2 regions of the Glutamicibacter sp. X7 genome follow, and region 2 is predicted to be linked to the other one. Evidence: riboswitches for the same ligand, from Rfam matches in the RefSeq annotation. Region 2 holds a riboswitch; the other holds the start of a gene.
What was found. Region 2 has a riboswitch for S-adenosylmethionine ahead of ACYU0X_RS16730 (flavin reductase family protein). Riboswitches for the same ligand answer to the same signal wherever they lie in the genome.

Region 1: it holds a riboswitch for S-adenosylmethionine, as region 2 does, so the genes downstream of both, ACYU0X_RS03665 (O-acetylhomoserine aminocarboxypropyltransferase/cysteine synthase family protein) here and ACYU0X_RS16730 (flavin reductase family protein) in region 2, are expected to answer to the same signal.

What each region holds. Positions count from the first base shown of each region.
Region 1 covers NZ_CM142678.1:724,702-728,104, forward strand. The annotation lists gene ACYU0X_RS03660 (LysR family transcriptional regulator) at 1-778, shown strand, start outside; SAM riboswitch class I at 1,012-1,102, shown strand; gene ACYU0X_RS03665 (O-acetylhomoserine aminocarboxypropyltransferase/cysteine synthase family protein) at 1,386-2,711, shown strand; gene ACYU0X_RS03670 (cystathionine gamma-synthase) at 2,708-3,403, shown strand, end outside.
Region 2 covers NZ_CM142678.1:3,526,008-3,529,410, reverse strand. The annotation lists gene ACYU0X_RS16740 (mycothiol transferase) at 1-409, opposite strand, end outside; gene ACYU0X_RS16735 (DUF1345 domain-containing protein) at 546-1,259, shown strand; SAM riboswitch class IV at 1,404-1,519, shown strand; gene ACYU0X_RS16730 (flavin reductase family protein) at 1,588-2,103, shown strand; gene dnaB (replicative DNA helicase) at 2,583-3,403, shown strand, end outside.

The sequences.
Region 1 (3,403 bases), 800 kb from region 2:
GGTCCGCTCCGCGCGGGGCGTGGCACTGACCGTCGAGGGCGGGGAATTCCTCGGCTACGCCCGGCAGGTACTCGAACAGGTCGAACTGCTCGAACAGCGCTATCTCGACCGGCCGCCGGCACCCCGCCTCCTCGGGATCTCCACCCAGCACTATTCTTTCGCCGTCGATGCCTTCGTGAAGATGGTCCAGGCCAGCGGGGCCGAGCAGTACGAGTTCTCGCTGCGCGAGACACGCACCGAGGACATCATCGAAGATGTCCGCACACTACGCAGTGAAATCGGCATTCTCTACCGCAACGACTTCAACCGAAAGGTCATCGACAAACTGCTGCGCGAGTCCCGGCTGGTGTTCCACCCGCTATTCCTCGCCGACCCGCACATCTTCATCTCGCGTAGCAACCCGCTGGCCTCGCGGGAGCGGGCGACCCTCGAAGATCTCGAGGAGCTACCGCGGCTCACCTTCGACCAGGGGGCGAGCAACTCCTTCTACTTCGCCGAGGAAATCCTCTCCACGCTCTCGAGCAAACGCGAAATTCGGGTCTCCGATCGTGCAACCATCTTCAACCTGATGATCGGACTCGGCGGGTACACGATCTCGACCGGCATCATCAGCGACGAACTCGACCCCTCGATCGTGGCCATCCCGCTGGATGTGGACGAACGCATCGAGATCGGCTGGATCGACCACGCCGCGGTCCCGCTCACCGACCAGGCCCAGCGCTACCTCGACGAGGTGCGTTCGGTGGTCGCGAGCTTCGGAGTTCACCTGCTCGGCTGACGTCTTCCCTGCGCGTCATGAACTGTCATCGGGCGACCCGGCGCGACATCTTTTGGCGCTTAGACCCCGGAATTTCGCGGATTTTGGCTCACCGCGCATGTCATAAAGAGGCGTTAACCGGGCCGTCAATATGACGACACTGCGACATATGACGCGGATTGGCGTTGTGTGAAGCACGGGGTTCGGTGCCGTTTGCCTCGTCGGGCGCCCATGCCGAACCATGGACATACAACACCCCATCAAGAGCGACCGAGAGATCTGGCTCGTCGACGTCGCAGCAACCATCGGGAAACCGAAAGGTGCTACCGCCAGGAACGATGGAGCAGTTCCGACAACGCCCTTGGACGTTGCGCTGTGCCTCGTACCGTGAAGGGGAGGGCAGCAACCCTCCCTACCAGGTACCTCGCATAGACGCCGATCGGTGCACTCCCTCGTGTGACGAGAAACGAGGAGGAGACATGAGCGAAGCAATGGCATCGCCACCGGGCCAACACGCACCGGTGCGCCACGTCGCCACCAGTATGCAACGCACCGGCATGCGCATCAGCGCGCACGCCTGATCTCCGCCCACCCCACCCGACATCCAACCGGCAAGGAACACGCACATATGTCACAGCCGAACAGCACCTGGCACGGGGCCACCTCAGCAGTCCACGCCGGATACTCGCCCGAGGGCCCCTACCGTCCACTCACCGTCCCGGTCTACGCCGCCGCGGCCTACGAATTCGGCTCGCACGCCGAGGCCATCGAAAAATTTGCGTTGCGCGAACCCGGATTCACCTACTCCCGCACCGGCAATCCCACGGTCGCTGCCCTCGAAGCACGCGTCGCCACCCTCGAAGGCGGGGCCCAAGCGGTGGCCACCGCCACCGGGCAGGCCGCCGTCGCCCTCTCGCTGCTGGCGCTGACCCAGGGCGCGAAGCACATCGTCGCCTCGAATAAGCTCTACGGCGGCACCGTGGACCTGTTCACCGACTCCTTCAACGACTTCGGAATCCGCGTGAGCTTTGTCGACCCGGAAGACCTCAGCGCCTGGGCCGACGCCATCGAAGAGGACACCCGCGCCTTCTTCGTCGAATCGGTCTCCAACCCGCTGTGCACGCTGCTCGACCTGCAGGGACTCTCCGAGCTAGCACACCGCCACAACATTCCGGTGGTCGTCGACAACACGTTGGCCACCCCCGCGAACTACCGCCCGATCGAGCACGGGGCCGATATCGTCGTGCACTCGGCCACCAAGGCGCTTGCCGGACACGGCCAGGTGCTTGGCGGACTGGTCGTCGACGCGGGAACCTTCGATTTCTCCGACGCCGCACGCTGGCCGCAGATCGCCGCGCCGCGTCCGCGCTACGGGCAGTACTCCCTGCTCGAACGCTACGGCAGCGCCGCCTACGCCATGCTGGTGCGCTCCAAATTCCTGCATGACCTCGGGCCCTCGCTGTCGCCGGCCGCCGCCTCCGGCATTCTCACCGGCATCGAGACGCTCAATGTGCGCACCGAACGGGTGCAGCGTACCGTGCTGGAACTTGCCGAGGCCGCCGCCGGGCACGCGCTGGTGCGCCGGGTGCACCACCCGAGCCAGCCGGGGCACCAGGACCACGAGCTGGCCGCCCACGTCGCCCCGCGCGGCACCGGCTGCGTGCTGGCCATCGAACTGGCCGACGCCTCCCTGGTCTCCCCGGTGCTCGACGCCCTGCAGCTCTTCACCCTGGCCGCAAACATCGGCGACGTGCGCTCGATGGTGGTCCACCCGGCCACCATGACCCACTGTCGACTCAACGACGAACAACTGGCCGCCGCCGGACTCTCCAAGGCAACGCTGCGCCTATCCATCGGTCTCGAGGAGCCGGCCGACCTCATCGCCGACCTGTTCCAGGCCCTGGATCACGCCGCCGCACAGATCACCCTCGCCCCGGAAGGAGCCTTCGCATGAGCACCTCACCACGCCACGGATTCAACACCCTGGCCGTCCACGCCGGCCAAGGCAAAGACCCGCACACCGGGGCGGTCATCCCGCCCATCTACCAAACCAGCACCTTCATCCAAGACGGCATCAACGTGTTGCGTGCCGGGCATGAATACTCGCGCGGCTCCAACCCCACCCGGGGCGGCTTCGAAGAGCAGCTCAGCGCCCTCGAAGGCGGGGCCGCGGGTTTCTCCTTCGCCTCCGGCATCGCCGCCGAAGACGCCCTGCTGCGCGCCGTGCTCGCCCCGGGCGATCACATTGTGCTCGGCGCCGACGGCTACGGCGGCACCAACCGGCTGATCACCCGGTTACACCACAAGTGGGGGATCAGTGCCAGCACCGTGGATATCACCAACCTCGATCAGGTGCGCGGCGCGCTGCGCCCAAACACCGCCCTGCTCTGGCTGGAAACCCCCTCCAATCCGCTGCTGGGCATCGCCGACATCGCCGGGTGGGCCGCGCTGGCCCACGAAGCCGGGGCGCTGCTCGTCGTCGATAACACCTTCGCCACCCCCTACCTGCAACGCCCGCTGGATTTTGGGGCGCATGCGGTGGTGCACTCCACCACCAAATACATTGGCGGGCATTCCGACGTGCTCGGCGGTGCGGTCATCGTCGCCGACTATCTGCACCGCGGACAGTCGCTGGCCGAGGCCGTG
Region 2 (3,403 bases):
GAAATGCCGTCTGTGTGATCAGATGGGCAATGACGCGGCGCAGGGACCACGTGCTGCCCGGCGGGGTCCATGGGGTCGGCGGAACACTTAGCCGCCGGTCGAAGACCGTGAGCGAACTGATCAGCGCATCGGTGGCCGCGGCCACCAATGCATACTGCTGCAGGGCGGCCGTTAACGAGCTCGCCGTGGCGACGGAAGGTTGGGTGTCCTGCGCTCGCTCGCCGTGTGTGATCAGCGCGCACCACCCCAGCTCCAGTTCAATGGCTAACCGCAGGGGATCTTGGAGACTGGGCCCTCCGGGGTGGGGCCGATGGGTAAATCCCTGCTCGTCGAGATCTACGTAAGCCTCGCGCAAGAGCGAACGGCTGTCTCCCAGGGCGTCGAGCAGGTCAGGAATCTCGGTGTGCATACTGGCTCCATTCGGGGTCGCCACCGGCGGTGTACTTGCACTATAGCCATTAAGACACGCCCCTGAACGGGGCTTATTTCGCGAAACAATGGCGCAATGCACCTCATGTCATCTCGTTCTGTGCGAGAGTTGAGCTATGAAATCGGCCAAGCGAACCTTGCGCGCGCGGTGGCGCCGGCTTGCCTTCGATGACGGCTTCCGGCTCGCGGTAACCTCGCTACCGCTCTTGCCTGCGCTCCTTATCGGTTCACTACTTTCCCGCTCCGACATAAATGGTGCGGCGTTGCTGGTCACCGCTGTTGGCGGTGGCTTGGCCTTGGCACTGGTGCTTAATCTTGGCTGGACACATTGGTTATATACCCGCACCGACCCACGTCTGCTCGAACGCATCGCGCGCTACCAATGGCAGCACGGGCCGAGCCAGTTGAGCCGATTCATGGGCGCACACGACGCGCAGGCGTGGTCCCTCTCGCTTGCCCTAGCCTCACTCGTGGTGGCTATCTGCCTGGTCCTCACGCCATGGGACAGCCCCAGTGCGCTCGTACCCGCGCTGGTTATCGTAACGGCCGCGGCCAGTTGGGTTTCGGTGGGTTACACTTTCGCCTTGCAGTACTTCCGGCTAAATGCCGCCGGTGAACACATTGACTTCGACATCCGCGAGGCACCGGACTTCGGTGACTTTCTTTCCATGGCGCTGATGGTCTCGGCCGCGGGAGCCTATAACGGAGGCACCCCGCGCACCCGCCAGGGCCTGCGCACCATTCGGACGCATACCTATGTGGCCTTTCTCTTCAACACCGCGGTGCTGGCGATGATTATCTCGCTGATCAGTGGCAGCATTTTGGGCTGAGCCCGCTTACGCCTTGTGAACAACGAAGATTACGCGGCGCGAGTCCGTGAGTGACGCGGCGGGTCGAATAAACCGGTGAATATTGAGCTTTGCTACGCAGTTTGTTTGACCCTCGCGTCATGTAGCCCATATTGTTCTTAACAGAATCAAGAGTGTCGACATCTAGCCCTGGCTTGTCGGCCGGCAACCCTCTCAACGGTAGTGGGGTGCTCCAGGTGACGATTCGGTCCCGTACTGGCCGTGCGGGGCAAGTACCGCACATCGAGACGAAAACCATGGAAACCCGCGGTCTCGTGCCGCAGAGCGTCCATGTCACGCATCGGTGGGCATGAGAACGAAGGATAAAACCTTGCCGCTGAACTACGATCTCGATTCTCACTCCCTGCGTACGGTCTTTGCCCGACACCCCTCAGGAATTGCAGCCCTGTGCGCCACCGTAGATGGGCGCCAAGAGGGATTCGTGGCGTCCTCCTTTACCGTTGGGGTCTCTCTCGAGCCACCGCTGGTGATGTTCGCTGTGCAAAAGTCCTCGCGAACCTGGCCTCGGTTGCGGCGGGCTGGACGCATTGGAATCTCGGTGCTCAGTGAACGCAACGAGTGGGTGTGTGCCCAGTTGGCGTCGAAGCATGGCGACCGCTTTGCCGGCGTCTCCACCGAAGTTACCGCCGACGGGGCCTTGTTGCTGGATGACTCGGCCGCCCACTTTGAAACCTCGATCTACTCCGAGGTCGATGCAGGCGATCACTGGGTGGTGCTACTGCGCGTGCATGCGCACCGGGTGGCCGAGCATGACCCGGTCGTTTTCCATGACTCGGCCATTCGCCGACTGCCCGCGCTTGTCTAGGGTCACACGCCCGACTCTGCATAAGGTATGAAAAGATTCCACATAGTTATCCACAATCCAGTGGATAACTTGTTGATAAGGGGTTGAAAACCTGTCTAAAGCCCCGGAAACGCGGTGATTCGCTGTGGACAGGCGATATCTACAGGCTGAATAACTGTGAAAAATAAACTTGTATCCACAGTACCCATTTTCTAAACGGCCTTGTCAGATGGCTATTGACAAGATGTGATTTTAATAATCCACAGAGTTCTCCCCAAGTCGTAAACAGCGAATCCACAGGGGCTTCACCTTTATCCACATATTTTGTGGATAAGTGGGTTTCGATCCGTGGTAAACGCGCCTATCGTTGGCACAGGGCGGACGAATATCCACAATGTCACGACTCAACCTGTCGGTAACGCCTGACAGTGTTGGTGAGTTGGTTAAAAGGTGGGGGCAGAGCCGCCCGGGTGGAACTCAAGGGGATGGAAGTGTCAGTTATGAGCGCTGAGCCGACGTACGAAAGCCGCGACGCGGATGCGGGGCGCACACCTCCACAGGATCTGGCCGCCGAGTCTTCCGTGCTGGGCGCCATGATGCTTTCCAAGGATGCCATCGCCGACGTCGTCGAGGTGGTGCGCGGTGCGGACTTCTACCGTCCCGCCCACGAATTTATCTATGAGGCCATCGTGGACCTGTATGGTCGCGGTGAGCCGGTCGATGCGGTGACCGTGGCCGATGTGCTGACCAAACGCAATGAGCTGGCGCGCGTAGGTGGCGCCGCCTACCTGCACAATCTGGTCCAGCAAGTCCCCACGGCAACTAACGCGGCCTACTATGCGGAGATCGTGCGTGAACGTGCGGTGTTGCGCCGCCTGGTGGATGCCGGTACGCGCATTGTGCAAATGGGCTACTCACCCGATGGCGAGGTCGATGCCATCGTCAACGAGGCCCAGGCCGAGGTCTACAAGGTCGCCGAAAACCGCAATTCCGAAGACTATGTGCGCCTGAGCGACATCATTGAAGGCACCGTCGATGAGATCGAGAACGCCGCTAACGCCGGCGATGGCATTACCGGTGTGCCTACCGGCTTCTACGAATTCGACGAGCTGACCCAGGGCCTGCAGGGCGGACAGATGATTATCATCGCGGCTCGCCCGGCGGTGGGTAAGTCCACCTTCGCCCTGGACTTCGCACGCTCGGCAGCCATCAAGCACCGTATGGCCACCGTGTTCTTCTCGCTGGAAATGGGCCGCAATGAAATCGCCATGCGCCTGCTCTCCGCCGAGGCCTCCATTCAGCTGCAGGCGCTGCGTAAGGG